3 regions of the Pantoea stewartii genome follow, and region 1 is predicted to be linked to each of the others. Evidence: predicted binding sites of a transcription regulator. Region 1 holds the regulator's gene; each other region holds the start of a gene.
What was found. Region 1 encodes PhoB, which activates phosphate uptake and scavenging genes when phosphate is short. Its sites were predicted from a motif close to CTGTCATAAAACTGNCNNAT; they were not measured.
Positions count from the first base shown of each region.

Region 1 (5,858 bases):
TGATTTCCCCCGCCTGGTATTTCTCGCGAGCCTGTTTGATCGCGGCAGGACGAAGAAAGCTGCCAACGGTGTCGGCACGAAACGGGGCGGTTTGTCTTTGCATGATCACTCCTTGTCACGGCCAGATAATTTCGGCCGGGAATAGTTACATAATATTATTTTAGCCCTCTGGATGGCTAAACGTCTAAATGCAGAGTGACATGCTGTTCTCTCAGCGGCAAACGAATAAAATTCACGTCGCCTGAAAAAAATTCATGTTGCATCGTCGCCGTCGGCTTTTCTGTCAGCGGCCGCAGCACAGACAGCCTGATGGGGCTTACGGGTCCGGAGGCAGGCTGTTTCACGGTGACGCTACCGGCGTCTGTTGACGGGCAGGTGGGCGTTATTCGAGCGAAGCGCGAGCCTGAGCAATCTGCGCCGCAGAGAGCGGCAAATACCCGGCCTCGCTGACGCGCTGTTGACCCTGACTGGAAAGCACCTGTCGTAAAAAGGCATCGACCAGTGGCGGTAAAGGTTTACCTGGCGCTTTATTCACATAGAGATAAAGCGGACGCGACCATGGATAGCGGCCGGTACGGATAGTCTCTGGATCCGGTGCCACCGCGTCGCCGTTTTTGGTCACCACGGGCAGCAACCTGACGCCGCTCAGATGGAAACCAAAACTGGCATAGCCGATACTGCGGGGATTACCGGCTACGGCCTGTACCACGGCGGCAGAACCGGGAAACTCGGCCACGTCATTGCGGAAATCGCCCTGACACAGCGCCTGCTGTTTGAAAAAGCCCCATGTTCCCGAGGCGGAGTTACGGCCATAGCGCTGGATGGGACGCTGCTGCCATTCTGTCTGGTGCAGTCCCAGGTCACCCCAGCGTTGTGGAACCTGATGCGCGCCGCAAAGCCGGGTGATGGAAAAAACCGCATCGAGCTGCCGCGGATCAATTTCACGCAGCGGGTTACGTTGATTGACCACCACGACCAGCGCATCCATTGCCACCGGCACGGCCAGCGGCGGATAGCCATAGCGCGCCTCAAAGGCCTGGCGCTCATCAGCCTGCATCGGACGACTCATCGCGCCCAGTTGAACGGCCCCGGCGGTCAACGCAGTGGGCGCGGTAGACGACCCCGAAGCCTGAACCTGAACGTTCACGCCAGGCGCCTGACGGCTAAAGTCATCTCCCCATAACGTCATCAGATAGCCGAGCGTGTCGGAGCCGGCGCTACTGAGATTTCCGGACAGCATGACGGGCTGCGCCTGCCCGAGGGCTGGCAACAGCGAAAAGAACACCAAAAGAAAAACGCGCATCGTTCCGGTCCGTTCACGATTGATGAACGGCATTCTCCTGCATCCCGTTACTGACAATCAACCTTGGTGCCAGGGTAAATGTAAAACAGGTTTCCTGATGCGGGATGCTGGTGATCTCCAGCCGGGCATTATGGTGACTCAACGCATGTTTGACGATAGCCAGCCCCAGCCCGCTGCCGCCGGTCGCACGTGAACGCGCTTTTTCTACACGATAAAAGCGTTCGGTCAGGCGCGGAATATGCTCAGCGGGAATACCGGGACCGTTATCGCAGACCTTAAATACCGCGCCCTGCTTGCTGCGTAACCAACTGATATCAATTCGTGTGCCGTCTGGCGTATGGTTGACCGCGTTGTAGACCAGGTTGGAGATGGCACTGCGCAATTGCTCGTCATTGCCAAACACTTTCAGATGCGGATCGGTGTGAAAATGGATTTGATGTCGCCCGCCGCTCAGCGTTTCCGCTTCATGTTGCAGCAGTTTCAACATGACCGGCACATCAACTTTTTCTTTCATATTGATGACCGGGGCCGCCTCAATACGCGACAGCGTCAGAAGCTGCTTCACCAGGCTGTCCATTCGGCGGGTTTGTTCTGACATGGTGTGCAACGCTTTGTCACGCGAACGTTGATTCATGACCGAGTCATTCATCATCTCCAGATAACCCTGAAGCACCGTCAGCGGCGTGCGAAGTTCGTGACTGACGTTGGCGAAGAAGTTGCGTCGTGCACCTTCCAGCTGGTGCATTTGCGTTACGTCGCGGGCCACCATCAACCACTGGCCTTCGCTGTAGGGCATAACACGAAATTCCATGTGATGCTGGTTATTCAGCACCAGCGTCAGCGGCTTGTCGAAATCGCGCTGACGCAGATAACGTGAAAATTCAGGATAGCGCAGCAGATTAAGGATATTTTGCCCGTTATCTTCGGGCCAGCGCAGCCCGAGGTGCTGCTGTGCCAGGCCATTGCACCAGAAGATGGTGCCCTCTTCCGTTGTCAGGATAACGGCATCCGGCAGCGACTCTGCACCACTGCGAAACCGTTTGATCAGATGACCCAGCTCACGCCGCCGACGTCGGTTGCGCAGCTGCATTTGATACAGACCGTAAAACAGCGGTTCCCAGCTTGCCTGACCGGAAGGCGGGGTCATCGTGCGATCCAGCCACAGCCAGTGCGACAGCCGCATCAGGTTATAAAAATGCCACAGTAAAATACCGACTACGCTGAGTAACAACAGCCACGGCAGATAGCCGAACAACAGGCCGAGTACCAGCGCAGGCAAACACGCCAGCACCAGTTCGGACAATAATCGCTTCCAGGAGAGGCGTTCCAGCACGATTAAAGCTCCGTTTAAAAGCGGGCAGAGAAACGATAACCTGTTCCGCGGACGGTTTGTACCATGCGATCGTGACCGGTCAGTTCCAGCGCTTTGCGCAGACGGCGAATATGCACGTCAACTGTACGATCTTCAACATAGACGTTGGTGCCCCAGACGTGATTCAGTAGCTGTTCACGGCTGTAAACACGTTCAGGATGGGTCATAAAGAAGTGGAGCAGCTTGTACTCTGTCGGCCCCATCTCCAGCGGCGTGGTTTCCGACATCACCAGGTGCGAGGAGGGATCCAGGCTCAGGCCCTGCATTTCAATTACATCTTCGACCGCCATCGGCGAAATGCGACGCATCACAGCTTTGATACGGGCCATCAGCTCTTTCGGTGAAAACGGTTTGGTAATGTAGTCGTCGGCCCCGACTTCCAGGCCACGCACGCGATCTTCCTCTTCGCCACGTGCGGTCAGCATCATGACCGGAATATCACGCGTCATCGCTTCACGTTTAAGGTGTTTGATAAACTGAATGCCGCTGCCGCCAGGTAACATCCAGTCCAGCAGGATAAGGTCAGGCCAGGGTTCAATCAGCTTACTGACGGCGCTGTCATAATCTTCTGCCTCAATCGGCTGATAATCATTTTGTTCCAGAACGAAACATAACATCTCACGGATTGGAGCTTCATCTTCCACAACTAAAATGCGCTTAGCCATTATGACTCCTGCAGGTAGGACGGCTTTCACTGATATTTGCGGCGCCATTATGCGTCAGTTTTGTGACACTTTTATGAAAAAGTTAGCCATAAAAACCGGCCTGCAACAACCATTTATGACAACATGACGACATGTTTTGTGGCTTTAGTGATGGAGCCAGTATAATTGCCGGGCGATTTGTTATGGCAGGGAGTGTTATGCGCATTATCCATACCGCGGACTGGCACCTGGGGCAGTTCTTTTACAACAAAAGCCGGGCCGCTGAGCATCAGGCCTTTCTGGACTGGCTGCTGGCCCGGATTGAAGAGCATCAGGTGGATGCGCTGATTGTGGCAGGTGATTTATTCGATACCGGCACACCGCCCAGCTATGCACGTGAAATGTTCAACCGCTTTGTGGTGGCGTTACAACCCAGCGGCTGTCAGCTGGTGGTGCTGGCCGGGAATCACGATTCGGTGGCTACGCTGAACGAGTCGCGTGAACTGCTCGCCTGCCTGAATACCCGCGTGATTACCACGCCGCAGGACGGGGACGATGTGCTGATGTTAACGACGCGTCAGGGCGAACCGGGCGCGCTGCTGTGCGCCATTCCTTATCTGCGGCCACGCGATATTATGCGCAGCCAGGCCGGCCAGTCAGGACGCGATAAACAGCGCAGCCTGCTGGAGGCCATTACCGCCCATTATCAGCGCAGTTTTGCTGCCGCGCAGGCGCTGAATCTGGCGCTTCCCATCGTCGCGACCGGCCACCTCACTGCTCTCGGCGTCAGCAAAAGCGACTCAGTGCGCGATATCTACATTGGTACACTGGATGCCTTTCCGGCCTCGGCCTTTCCGCCTGCGGATTATATTGCGCTGGGGCATATTCATCGTGCGCAGCGCGTGACCGACAGCGATCATATTCGCTACAGCGGTTCGCCGATTCCGCTCAGCTTCGATGAACTGGGCAGCGAAAAAAGTGTGTTCCTGCTGGATTTCAGCCCGTCAGGCCTGACGGTCACGCCCCTGACCATTCCCCTGTTCCAGCCAATGCAGGTCCTGAAAGGCTCGCTGGCGCAAATCACCCGGCAGCTCAGCCAGTTTTCTGCGCCTGACGGGACCAAACCTGTCTGGCTGGATATTGAAGTGACCACGCAGGAATATTTAAGTGATTTGCAGCGTCAGGTAGAAGCGCTGACAGCTTCCCTGCCCGTAGACGTTTTGCTGCTGCGCCGCAGCCGTGAACAGCGCCAGCACAGTCTGGCACAGCTGGATAAAGAAACCCTGAGCGAACTGAATGTGGAAGAAGTGTTTGCCCGACGACTGGCGCTGGATGACGCGCTGGACGCGGATCAGATTGCCCAGACCACCCTGCGGTTTAAACAGACGCTGGCGGATCTGGAGGAACAGCCATGAAAATTCTGACGCTGCGCTTCAAAAATCTTAACGCGCTCAAAGGTGAGTGGTTTATTGATTTTCGCACCGAGCCGTTTGCCAGCAACGGGCTGTTTGCGATTACCGGCGCGACGGGCGCCGGTAAAACTACGCTGCTGGACGCCATCTGTCTGGCACTGTATCACCAGACGCCGCGCCTGGGCGGCATCTCTCAGGGGCATAACCCCCTTATGACACGCGACTGTGCCGAGTGCCTGGCGGAGGTCGAGTTTGAAATTAAAGGCGAAGCCTGGCGGGCATTCTGGAGCCAGAACCGCGCGCGCGGCACCGCTGACGGTAAACTGCAGGCTCCCCGCGTTGAGCTGGCACGCTGCGCCGATAATCAGATTGTGGCAGATAAAGTGAGCGATAAGCTCAAACTTACGGAAACGCTGAGCGGGCTGGATTTTGCGCGCTTCACCCGCTCAATGATGCTGTCACAAGGCCAGTTTGCGGCGTTTCTTAACGCCAAAGCCAATGAGCGGGCAGAACTGCTGGAAGAACTGACCGGAACCGAAATTTATGGTCGTCTGTCCATGGCCGTGTTCGAACGCCACAAAGCGGCCAAAACGGCGCTGGAACTGTTACGCAGTCGGGCAGGCGGCATGGCGCTGCTTGATGAGGCAACCCGTACTGCACTGCACCAGCAAAAAAAGGCCCTCAGCGACACTGAACACCAGCTGACTGCCGCGCTTGCCGTGGCGCAGGCGCAGCAACAGTGGCAGCAACAGCATCAGCAGGCTATTGCGGATACAGAGCAGGCAACCGCGGCCCTCGCTGCGGCAGAGCACACCAGTCAGGCGGCAGAGCCGGATCGTCAACGTCTGGCGCGCAGTGAACCGGCGGAGAAACTGCGCGGTCCGTTGCAGCAACGTGACAGTCTGCTGGCCGAACGCAACGCGATGCGGGAACGTCAGCAGCAGCTCAGCCAACAGATGCACACGGCCACACAGGCGCATCATGTGTTGCAGCAACGCTATGCGGAAACGGACACGGCGCACGAACAGTGCCGACAGCAACAGCAGCAGCAGGAAACGCTGTTGACCGGGCAGGTCATTCCGCTTGATCAGTCTCTCTCTGCCTTATACGAGCACATTCAGCAGCTA
Region 1 is NZ_CP049115.1:3,872,080-3,877,937, reverse strand. It holds gene G5574_RS18230 (cobalamin-independent methionine synthase II family protein) at 1-103, opposite strand, end outside; gene G5574_RS18225 (PstS family phosphate ABC transporter substrate-binding protein) at 383-1,303, opposite strand; gene phoR (phosphate regulon sensor histidine kinase PhoR) at 1,317-2,636, opposite strand; gene phoB (phosphate response regulator transcription factor PhoB) at 2,651-3,340, opposite strand; gene sbcD (exonuclease subunit SbcD) at 3,538-4,734, shown strand; gene G5574_RS18205 (SbcC/MukB-like Walker B domain-containing protein) at 4,731-5,858, shown strand, end outside.

Region 2 (5,858 bases), 990 kb from region 1:
GCGGGATAATAGCTAATTTCGGAACGAGAAAAATGTAGTAATCTCAGTGCTAAATCGTTTAACGTTCCTCAGTCAAAAATCAGTCAGGATAGATATGTCTAACAGTGCGATGAGTGTGGTGATTCTTGCGGCTGGCAAGGGCACCCGTATGTATTCCGATCTGCCAAAAGTCTTGCATACGCTGGCAGGTAAACCGATGGTTCAGCACGTCATTGATGCCGCAAAAGGGCTGGGTGCGCAACAGGTTCATCTGGTTTACGGACACGGCGGTGACCAGCTCAAAGCCACGTTAACCGACAGTGCCGTTAACTGGGTGTTGCAGGCAGAACAACTCGGTACCGGGCATGCCATGCAGCAGGCAGCTCCGCACTTTGCAGACGACGAAGACATCATGATGCTTTATGGTGATGTTCCGCTGATTTCTGAAGAGACATTACAACGTCTGCGCGACGCGAAGCCGGAAGGCGGGATTGGACTGTTAACCGTCGTACTGGATAACCCTACGGGCTACGGCCGCATCGTGCGTGAAAATGGCACCATCGTCGGCATTATTGAGCAGAAAGATGCCAGCCCTGCGCAACTGGCCATTAATGAAATCAATACTGGCATCCTGATCGCTAACGGTGGTGATCTAAAACGCTGGCTGGCAAAACTTACCAATAATAATGCTCAGGGTGAATATTACATCACCGACATCATTGCCCTGGCGCATCAGGAAGGTCGGGTCATCAATGCGGTACACCCGGCACGCAATAGCGAAACTGATGGCGTAAATAACCGTCTGCAACTGGCAACTCTCGAGCGCACTTACCAGCAGGAGCAGGCAGAAAAACTGCTGCTTGCGGGCGTTATGCTACGCGATCCGGCACGCTTCGACCTGCGCGGCACGCTGCAGCATGGTCGGGACGTTGAGATCGACGTCAACGTCATTATTGAAGGCCAGGTAACGTTGGGCAACCGGGTCAAAATTGGTGCGGGCTGCGTCATTAAAAACAGCGTCATCAGCGATGATTGCGAGATTAGCCCCTATTCGGTGATCGAGGATGCGAATCTGGCCACTGACTGTACGGTCGGCCCGTTCGCGCGTTTACGTCCCGGCAGTGAACTGGCCCAGGCCGCCCACGTCGGCAATTTTGTTGAAATGAAAAAAGCCCGACTCGGGAAAGGCTCTAAAGCAGGTCACCTGTCTTATCTGGGTGATGCGGAGATCGGTGCCAATGTGAATATCGGTGCAGGGACGATTACCTGCAATTACGATGGCGCAAACAAATTCAAAACCGTTATTGGTGACAATGTATTTGTTGGCTCGGATACGCAGCTGGTCGCACCGGTGAGTGTGGCGGCAGGCGCAACGATTGCCGCCGGAACAACGGTGATGAAAGACATTTCCACTGCCGATCTGGTCTATAACCGTAAAGAGCAGAATCACAAAGCCGGCTGGCAGCGCCCGCAGAAGAAAAAATAATTTTTACGGCCCGGGCTAAACGGGCCGCTTGCAGTACCAAAACTATAATCCCCACTCTCTACAAGGCTCGGGGAACCGGCAATGCCGGACTATCAGGTCATATGACAACGCAATGGCAAACAGCCATGAAGTCAGGAAATAACTTATGTGTGGAATTGTTGGTGCAGTAGCACAACGTGATATCGCAGAAATTTTGTTAGAAGGTTTACGCCGCCTGGAATACCGCGGTTATGACTCAGCTGGTCTGGCCGTCGTCGATCAGCAAGGTCATGTTACCCGTCTGCGTCGCCTGGGCAAAGTTCAGATGCTGGCTGCCGCAGCGGAAGAACAACCTCTGAACGGCGGAACCGGTATCGCGCATACGCGCTGGGCAACCCATGGCGAACCCTCAGAGGCCAATGCGCATCCGCACGTTTCTGAGCACATCGTTATAGTGCACAACGGTATTATCGAAAACCATGAGCCGCTTCGTGAAGCGCTGATTGCGCAGGGTTACCATTTCAGCTCAGAAACCGATACCGAAGTGGTAGCGCATCTGGTTCATCTGGAGCAGAAAAAGGGCGGTTCGCTGCGTGAAGTCGTGCAGCGTGTGATTCCCCAACTACGCGGTGCCTATGGCATGGTGATCATGGACAGTCGCGATCCATCGTGTCTGGTGGCCGCCCGTTCAGGCAGCCCACTGGTGATCGGTCGTGGTGTGGGTGAAAACTTCATTGCTTCTGACCAGCTGGCACTGTTGCCGGTCACTCGCCGCTTTATTTATCTGGAAGAGGGCGATATCGCTGAAATCAGCCGTCGCGATGTTACGATCGTCGATCGTGCGGGTAATACCGTGCGCCGCGATGAGATCGAATCCAGCGTACAGTACGATGCCGGCGATAAAGGTATCTATCGCCATTACATGCAAAAAGAGATCTATGAGCAGCCAAATGCGATTAAAAACACCTTAACGGGGCGTTTTAATCACGGTGCAGTCGATCTCAGCGAACTGGGGCCAAATGCAGAAGCGCTGCTCAGCAAGGTTGAGCACATCCAGATCATCGCCTGTGGCACTTCTTACAACTCTGGCATGGTCTCGCGTTACTGGTTCGAGGCGCTGGCAAACCTCCCTTGTGATGTCGAGATTGCGTCCGAATTCCGCTACCGTAAATCGGCGGTACGTAAAAACAGCCTGCTGATTACCCTGTCTCAGTCGGGGGAAACGGCGGATACGCTGGCCGCGCTGCGCCTGTCGAAAGAGCTGGGGTACCTGGGATCGCTGGCTATCTGTAACGTCGCGGGTTCGTCGCTGGTACGTGAATCCGATCTGGCGCTGATGACCAAAGCGGGTACGGAGATTGGTGTAGCCTCTACAAAGGCCTTTACCACTCAACTGACCGTACTGCTGATGCTGGTGGCAAAACTCGGTCGCCTGAACGGCATGTCCGCAGAAAAAGAGCACGAAATTGTGCATGGTCTGCAGGCTCTGCCAAGCCGCATTGAGCAAATGCTGGCGCAGGACAAGCTGATTGAAAACCTGGCCGAAGATTTCTCTGATAAGCACCATGCCCTGTTCCTTGGTCGTGGCGATCAGTACCCTATCGCGATGGAAGGGGCGCTCAAGCTGAAGGAGATCTCGTATATTCATGCGGAAGCCTATGCGGCAGGGGAACTCAAGCACGGTCCGCTGGCGTTGATCGATGCCGATATGCCGGTCATTGTGGTGGCACCGAACAATGAACTGTTAGAGAAGCTGAAATCGAATATCGAAGAAGTACGCGCGCGTGGCGGTCTGCTGTACGTGTTTGCCGATCAGGATGCCGGTTTCAGTGACAGCGAAGGAATGAAAATCATTCCTCTGCCGCACGTCGAAGAGGCCATTGCGCCTATCTTCTATACCGTGCCGCTCCAGCTGCTCTCCTATCATGTGGCCCTGATCAAAGGCACCGATGTGGATCAGCCGCGTAACCTGGCGAAATCGGTAACGGTCGAGTAATGCATCTTATGCGTGAATCCCCGACGGGATTCACGCGTTTCATTTATTTGATCTTGCTACTGCATTGCTCCAGTGCACGCTGTTGATCGCTGATTTTGCGGTTAGCCTCATCGAGTGAACGCTGCAGGTTATTGATCGTATCCTCATTGTTGCTTAGCTTTTGGCGAGTTGACTGAGGATATTTGCCTGATTTTATAGCGTTTTTGTTAAGTCTTTAATCTTATCTTTCATTGCAATAACACCTTCAACATCGACGGATGATTGTTTAACGGCGCCGTAATAACCCAATATAGCCAGAGCGCCTCTGTTATTAGCTGCGGTATAAAATTTATCTAAATGAATCGTGGGTGTCGTATCATCCGCCTTTAAGCCTGCCAGCGTACAGAGCAGGACGACATTGCACACCAGAAGCTTCTTCATAAATCTCATCGAACATGTTCTTTTCGAGAGGAGTCTTATGAAATGAGCAATAATTGTGCCTGTCATATAACTGTAATATTAACTACATTTTTCTGTCACTAAACTGTCCTATTTTCCCTCCTGCAGCAATCACTGACTCTTACTAAAAAGGCACTTAGCCTGACTTTTCTCCCCTGGAGGGAACATGACACTGATGCGTAGCACCGTAGCCCGAATCCTCGCCGCCTCTCTTGCCGTTAGTGCGGTTTCTGCATTTGCAGCCACCGATCTGACCGGTGCTGGCGGTACATTCCCGGCGCCGGTTTATGCCAAGTGGGCAGCAGAGTATCAGCAAGCCACCGGTAGCAAAATCAACTATCAGGGCATTGGTTCATCTGGCGGTGTAAAACAAATTATCGCCAAAACCGTTGATTTCGGTGCCTCCGATGCGCCTATGAAAGACGAAGATCTGCAGAAATATGGTCTGTTCCAGTTCCCTACCGTAATCGGTGGCGTGGTGCTGGCGGTTAACCTGCCAGGCATCAAATCTGGTCAGCTGACGCTGGACGGTAAAACCGTTGGCGACATCTATCTGGGTAACATCAAAAAGTGGAACGATCCTGCGATTGTTAAACTGAACCCAGGCGTGAAACTGCCCGATACCAACATCAACGTGGTGCGTCGCGCGGATGGCTCAGGTACCTCTTTCGTTTTCACCAGCTACCTGGCGAAAGTGAACGAAGAGTGGAACAGCAAAATTGGTAAAGGCAACACCGTTAACTGGCCAACCGGTCTGGGCGGTAAAGGTAACGATGGCGTAGCAGCGTTTGTACAGCGTCTGCCAGGTTCTATTGGTTACGTTGAGTACGCGTATGCCAAACAGAATAACCTGACCTATACCAAACTGATGGATGCGGACGGCAAAGCGGTTGCGCCAAGCGAAACCAGCTTCTCTAATGCCGCGAAAGGCGCAGACTGGAGCAAATCGTTTGCTCAGGATCTGACCTTCCAGAAAGGCAATGATGCATGGCCGATCACCTCAACCACCTTTATCCTGATTTACAAAGATCAGACTAATGCGGCGAAAGGTGCCGAAGTCCTGAAGTTCTTTGACTGGGCCTACAAAGATGGCGGTAAAACGGCCAATGCGCTGGATTATGCCACCCTGCCGGAGAGCGTGGTTCAGCAGATCCGTGCTGCCTGGAAAGCCAATATCAAAGACAGTTCTGGTAAAGCGCTTTATAAGTAAGTGAATGACCCTGACCAGCCTGCGTGCTGGTCAGCCTTCAAGGGCGGCGTCTGCCGCCCTGATAACTTCTGAGGACGAAGACTTCTATGGCTGCAACGAAGTCGGCATTCAAAGCCCCAGGTAAGCAAGGTGACCGAATTTTTGGCGCGCTGGTAAAACTCTCTGCGCTGATTGTTCTGTTGCTTATGGGCGGCATTATCGTCTCCCTGATCTTCTCTTCCTGGCCAAGCATACAGAAATTTGGTTTCGCGTTTTTGTGGACCAAAACCTGGGACGCCCCTAACGAACAATTTGGTGCACTGGTGCCGATTTACGGCACACTTGTCACCTCAATCATTGCGTTGATTATTGCGGTACCGGTCAGTTTCGGTATTGCTCTTTTTCTGACCGAACTCTCACCAGGCTGGTTACGACGTCCACTGGGAACCGCAATTGAGCTGCTCGCTGCGATTCCGAGTATTGTTTATGGTATGTGGGGCTTATTTATCTTTGCTCCGCTGTTCGCAGAATATTTCCAGACGCCCGTTGGTGATGTCCTCTCGGGCATTCCGATTATTGGCGCTCTGTTCTCCGGTCCGGCGTTTGGTATCGGTATTCTGGCCGCAGGTGTGATTCTGGCCATCATGATCATTCCCTATATTGCTTCAGTCATGCGCGACGTGTTTGAGCAGACGCCGGTGATGATGAAAGAGTCAGCCTATGGGATTGGCTGCACCACGTGGGAAGTGATCTGGCGCATCGTGTTGCCGTTTACTAAAAACGGCGTCATC
Region 2 is NZ_CP049115.1:2,883,045-2,888,902, reverse strand. It holds gene glmU (bifunctional UDP-N-acetylglucosamine diphosphorylase/glucosamine-1-phosphate N-acetyltransferase GlmU) at 95-1,465, shown strand; gene glmS (glutamine--fructose-6-phosphate transaminase (isomerizing)) at 1,611-3,440, shown strand; gene G5574_RS23725 (hypothetical protein) at 3,633-3,860, opposite strand; gene pstS (phosphate ABC transporter substrate-binding protein PstS) at 4,045-5,088, shown strand; gene pstC (phosphate ABC transporter permease PstC) at 5,175-5,858, shown strand, end outside.
Region 2: the regulator PhoB is predicted to act here: its motif matches at 3,953-3,972, upstream of pstS (phosphate ABC transporter substrate-binding protein PstS).

Region 3 (5,858 bases), 1.3 Mb from region 1:
CATGCCTCCAGTATTCAGGCACTCACCGATATTGCGCCACCGCCAGATGTGGTTTATCTCGATCCTATGTATCCCCATCGACAAAAAAGCGCCATGGTGAAAAAAGAGATGCGGGTGTTTCAGTCATTAGTCGGCGCGGATGAGGATGCGGATGCCTTGCTGGAACCGGCCCGCCGTCTGGCAAAGAAGCGTATCGTGGTGAAACGTCCTGGTTATGCGCCACCGCTGGCCGGTGTCGTTACGCAGTCTGCGGTGGTCACGAAAAGCCACCGCTTCGATATCTATCCGCCGCTCGCGGAGTAGTCATGTCAAGCCGGTCGGCGGCGACGTTCCTTCACGTCAACCGCCCCGGCTTTTTTCGTGCGGGTTATTCGTCATCCTCGTCGCGCAGTGGCACGATCAACATGTCGATATGCACGGTATTGATCAACTGACGCGCTGATGACATCAGCTTGCTCCAGAAATCCTGATGATGACCGCACACCACCATGTCCACGTCGTATTTTTTAATCGCATCGACCAGCACCTGGCCCAGATCGCCACTGCCGCTCAGGGTTTCGGTGATGGGATAGCCCGCTGCATCTGACAGATTTTTCAGCGCCAGATGGGTTTCTTCAGAAATCCGCTTTTGCATATCGCCCAGGTTGACGTCAATCAGGCCGGTGTACAGATCAGAGTAATTCACATCGACATGAATCAGCGAAATTTTGGCGTCGTAAGGGCGCGCGAGCGAGACAGCTTTATCCACTAATAACTGACTTTCTGGCGAAAGATCGACTGCAATCAGGATATGTTTATAAGCCATGATATAACTCCTTCCACGAGATTCAGAATGGCAGCGGTTTCCAGACGCGTCACAGCTGCGAAATCCATTGCGCGAACGGGCGATGAGCGCCACCAAATTGGGTAACCTGCAATACAGGCAATGCTGTTGTTATACCTGAAAGTATAGCCCTGTGTGTTAACAAATGCTTCTGAAGCCGTCTGGCTTGTGAATAAGATCAATGATGAACGATTTTTACTCGTATAAAACGAAAATCCTCGCTGGTAAAAAATTGAACATTTCTCCTAAACTAAAAAAAGCAGCCTTGATCACATGGCTGTTACTTTTCTGATGATTCAAAAATAAAACTACAAATCGCTTAACGGGGTTGTTGGCAAATTCTGCAGGGACTGTTCAGCATGGTGCGCGTTCTGCGCTGTTCTGCGGTGCCGGTAAGGAGGGTGACATGATCAGCACTATCGCGCTTTTTTGGGCTCTTTGTGTGGTATGCCTTGTAAATATGGCGCGCTATTTCTCTTCGTTGCGTGCGCTGCTGGTGGTTCTGCGGGGTTGCGATCCCCTCTTATACCAATATGTTGACGGCGCGGGTTTTTTCACCTCCCATGGTCAGCCTGGCAAGCAGGTGCGGCTGGTCCGCTATATCTGGGCAAGGCGCTATCTTGATCATCATGATGACGAATTTATTCGCCGGTGTGAGCGGGTAAGAGGCTTGTTTTTGTTGACCAGTTCGCTGTGCGGATTAGTCATTATCAGTTTGATCGCCCTGGCTATCTGGCATTAAAAAGGGCGACCGAAGTCGCCCTGATGTGCTGCTTACTCAGATGAGCTTCAGCGCTATCCAGTAGAGTGAACCTGATAACAAAATACAGACCGGCAGGGTGAAAACCCAGGCCATGGCGATGTTTTTGATCGTTTTACTCTGCAGTCCGCCACCGTCGACCAGCATGGTGCCGGCCACGGAAGACGAGAGGATGTGGGTCGTGGAAACCGGCATGCCGGTGTAGCTGGCAATCCCTATGGACACTGCGGCAGTAACCTGCGCCGACATGCCCTGCGCATACGTCATGCCTTTTTTACCGATTTTCTCACCGATGGTGGTGGCCACGCGGCGCCAGCCAATCATCGTGCCGATTCCCAATGCCAGTGCGACCGCCATGATAATCCATACCGGGGCGTACTCAATGGTGTTCAGCAGGTCGCCTTTGAGCTTGCCCAGGAAGCGTTTATCCTCTGGCGAGGTTTCCGGCAGCTTCGCCGCTTTATCGGCCGTATCGGAAATACACAACAAGAGGCGACGCATCTGGCTGCGTTGCTCAACCGACAAGTCGTTGTAGTTTTGCAGATTGTTCAGAAGCACCTGCGCACGCTGCACGGCCTGAAGCGCACGCGCACTGTCGCAGTGAAACTCTTTGGGACTGGTGGGTTCGACTTCTTCCGGCGTGGGCAGCTTAGGCGGTGCCATCTGGATAATATGGGTCAGTGATTCGCTGTGCTGCTGGTAATACTGTTCCAGGTGATTCACAGCATCGCGCGTTCGCGTGATGTCGTAACCCGACGCGTTCATATTGACCACAAAGCCCGCTGGCGCAACGCCAATCAGGACCAGCATAATCAGACCAATGCCTTTTTGCCCGTCGTTAGCACCATGTGAATAACTGACGCCAATGGCGGAGACAATCAGGGCGGTACGGGTCCAGAAAGGCGGTTTTTTCTTGCCGTCAATCTTCTCACGGTCAGCGGGCGTCATATGAATGCGTGCACGCTTTTTGGTGTTGCTCCAGTAACGGCGCAGAAGGAAAATCAGGCTGCCCGCAATCACCAGACCGACAATGGGGGAGAGAATGAGCGACAGGAAGATATTCAGCACTTTCGGAATGTTAAGCGCATCCACCACCGATGTCCCGCTCATTAACGCATTGGTCAGGCCAATACCGATAATCGCGCCGATCAGGGTGTGAGAGCTGGAGGCCGGAAGCCCTAAATACCACGTTCCCAGGTTCCAGATAATCGCGGCCAGCAGCATGGAGAAGACCATAGCAAGACCGTGAGCGGAGCCAACATTGAGCAGCAGATCGGTCGGGAGCATATGCACGATGGCGTAAGCCACGCTTAATCCGCCGAGCAGCACGCCAAAGAAATTGAATACCCCAGCCATTAACACAGCAAGCTGAGCACGCATAGCGCGTGTATAGATGACCGTCGCAACCGCGTTGGCCGTATCATGGAAGCCGTTAATTGCTTCGTAAAACAATACAAACAGCAGAGCAAGAACCAGTAACAGGCCGGTGCTAAGATCGAGACCAGCAAACAGATGTAGCATAGACGTTACGCCATTTTGGAGGACATGAACGCGGCGCATTATCCGCGACAATATGTGGTCTGGGAAAGGAAAATATAGACCTGAACCGGCTTAAAAGTGTCAATTTTGTAAGCTTAAAGGCGTAAATTCCTTAAAAATTATAAAGTTACATTATGACATAATTGAGTCAATTTTTTGACACTGGCATCAACTCAGGCAGATCACTACAATCTGCCCCTCTTTTATCAGGTGGACAATGGCAGTGGAACAGTTTGACGTTATCGTGATTGGAGCAGGGGCCGCGGGGCTTTTTTGTGCCGCGCAGGCTGGACAGCGCGGTCGCCGCGTATTACTGCTGGATAACGGCAAAAAGCCGGGCCGCAAGATTTTAATGTCAGGCGGCGGGCGCTGTAATTTCACCAATCTCTATACCGAACCGGCCGCCTACCTGTCGAACAATCCCCATTTCTGTAAGTCAGCGCTGGCGCGTTATACCCAATGGGATTTTATCGATCTGGTGAATCGTCACGGCATTGCCTGGCACGAGAAAACGCTGGGGCAACTGTTTTGCGATGAGTCTGCGCAGCAGATGGTCGATCTCCTGCTCGCCGAGTGTGAAAAGGGGCGTGTGACCCTGCGTTTGCGCAGCGAAATCCTGAGTGTAACCCGCGATGAAGCGGGCTACGTCCTGCAACTCAACGGCAGCAGCGTACAGGCAGAGAAGCTGGTCATCGCCAGCGGCGGGCTTTCCATGCCGGGCCTGGGCGCGTCACCGTTTGGCTATAAAGTGGCCGAGCAGTTTGGGTTAACGGTGTTGCCAACCCGTGCCGCCCTGGTGCCCTTTACGCTGCATAAACCCCTGCTTGAACAACTGCAGACACTGTCCGGTGTGGCGCTGGACACGACCATCGAAGCGAAAGACGGCACCGTCTTCAAAGAGGCGATGCTGTTTACCCATCGTGGCCTGTCCGGCCCGGCGGTCTTGCAGATTTCCAGCTACTGGCAGCCGGGTGAGTTTATCTCGGTCAATCTCTCGCCTGCCACGCCGCTGGATGCGTTCCTCACGATTCAGCGTGACGCGCACCCGAATCTGAGTCTGAAAAACAGTCTGGCGAAAATTCTGCCTAAGCGCCTGGTCGAAATCTTACAGGAAATGCAGGTGGTGCCGGATGTCACGCTGAAGCAGCTGAACAGCAAGCAGCAGTCAGCGCTGGTGCAGACGTTGCACAACTGGCAGGTGCAGCCCAACGGCACGGAGGGTTACCGTACCGCTGAAGTCACGCTGGGCGGTGTGGATACGACTCAGCTGTCCTCTAAAACAATGGAAGCACGTGACGTGCCGGGACTCTATTTTATCGGTGAGGTCGTTGACGTGACCGGCTGGCTGGGAGGCTATAATTTCCAGTGGGCCTGGAGCTCGGCCTGGGCTTGCGCGCAGGCCGTGTAACGTGCTTCGCCGTCAGTGACGCGCTCAGGCATAGCGCGAAACCGCATAGTCTGCGTGCGCAATCTCGGGCTGTTTGCCTGAAATCACATCACTTAACAGCTGGCCGGATCCGCAGGCCATCGTCCAGCCCAGCGTGCCATGTCCGGTGTTCAGCCACAGGTTGGTGAAATGTGTATGACCGACAATCGGCGTGCCGTCAGGCGTCATCGGCCGTAATCCGGTCCAGAAGGTCGCCTGCTCAACGCGGCCGCCACGGGGATAAAGATCGTTTACCACCATCTCAAGCGTTTGCCGTCTCGCGGGCAGCAGGGTTGTGCTGTATCCCACGATTTCCGCCATACCACCGACGCGGATGCGATTATCAAAACGCGTGATGGCAATTTTATAGGTTTCATCCAGTACCGTGGAAACCGGGGCACCGGCCTCATCGGCGAGGGGAATCGTCAGGGAATAGCCTTTCAGCGGATACACCGGAATGTACATAAGTGGTCGAAGCAACTGGGTAGAGTAAGCGCCAAATGCCATAACGTACCCGTCTGCCGTCAGCGTCTGATCGCCACAGACAATCCCCCTGATCCTATCACCTTCGCTCAGTAGCGCATCCACCTGCGTGTTAAAGCGGAACGTGACGCCGGCATCGCGCGCCAGGGCGGCAAGTCGCTGGGTAAACAGCTGGCAATCGCCAGTCTCATCGTTAGGCAACCGTAAACCTCCCGTCAACTTGTGCTTTACGTCAGCCAGTGCAGGTTCGACGGTCGCCAGCTGGTCGGCTTCAAGCAGTTGATACGGCACGCCAGCCTCCTGCAGCACGGCAATATCACGCGCTGCGTTTTCAAACTGCTGTTCTGTGCGAAACAGCTGCAGGGTGCCGCCCTGGCGTCCTTCATATTCAATTCCTGTGCTGGCCCGCAGCGCACTGATGCAGTCACGGCTGTACTCTGCCAGTCTGACCATCCTGGCTTTATTGACGGCATAGCTGTGAGGATTGCAGTTTTTCAGCATTTGCATCATCCAGGCCAGCTGGAAGCGAGATCCATCCGGCCGTACCGAAAGGGGCGCATGGCGCTGCACCATCCACTTCACCGCTTTAAGCGGCACGCCTGGCGCGGCCCAGGGCGCGGCGTAGCCAGGCGAGATCTGACCGGCGTTGGCGGCGCTGGTACCCAATGCCGGGCCCGCTTCGCGTTCGATCACGGTGACCTGATGCCCTGCCTGCTGCAGATACCAGGCGGTGGTGACGCCCACCACGCCGCTGCCAAGCACAATGATTTTCATCGCAATGTCTTCCTGAAAGAGTGATCGTTAAAAGGTGGTCGCGTTGCGCCACC
Region 3 is NZ_CP049115.1:2,597,485-2,603,342, reverse strand. It holds gene rsmJ (16S rRNA (guanine(1516)-N(2))-methyltransferase RsmJ) at 1-303, shown strand, start outside; gene uspA (universal stress protein UspA) at 368-805, opposite strand; gene uspB (universal stress protein UspB) at 1,230-1,565, shown strand; gene pitA (inorganic phosphate transporter PitA) at 1,602-3,104, opposite strand; gene G5574_RS12395 (BaiN/RdsA family NAD(P)/FAD-dependent oxidoreductase) at 3,346-4,530, shown strand; gene G5574_RS12390 (D-amino acid dehydrogenase) at 4,555-5,805, opposite strand.
Region 3: the regulator PhoB is predicted to act here: its motif matches at 3,266-3,285, upstream of pitA (inorganic phosphate transporter PitA).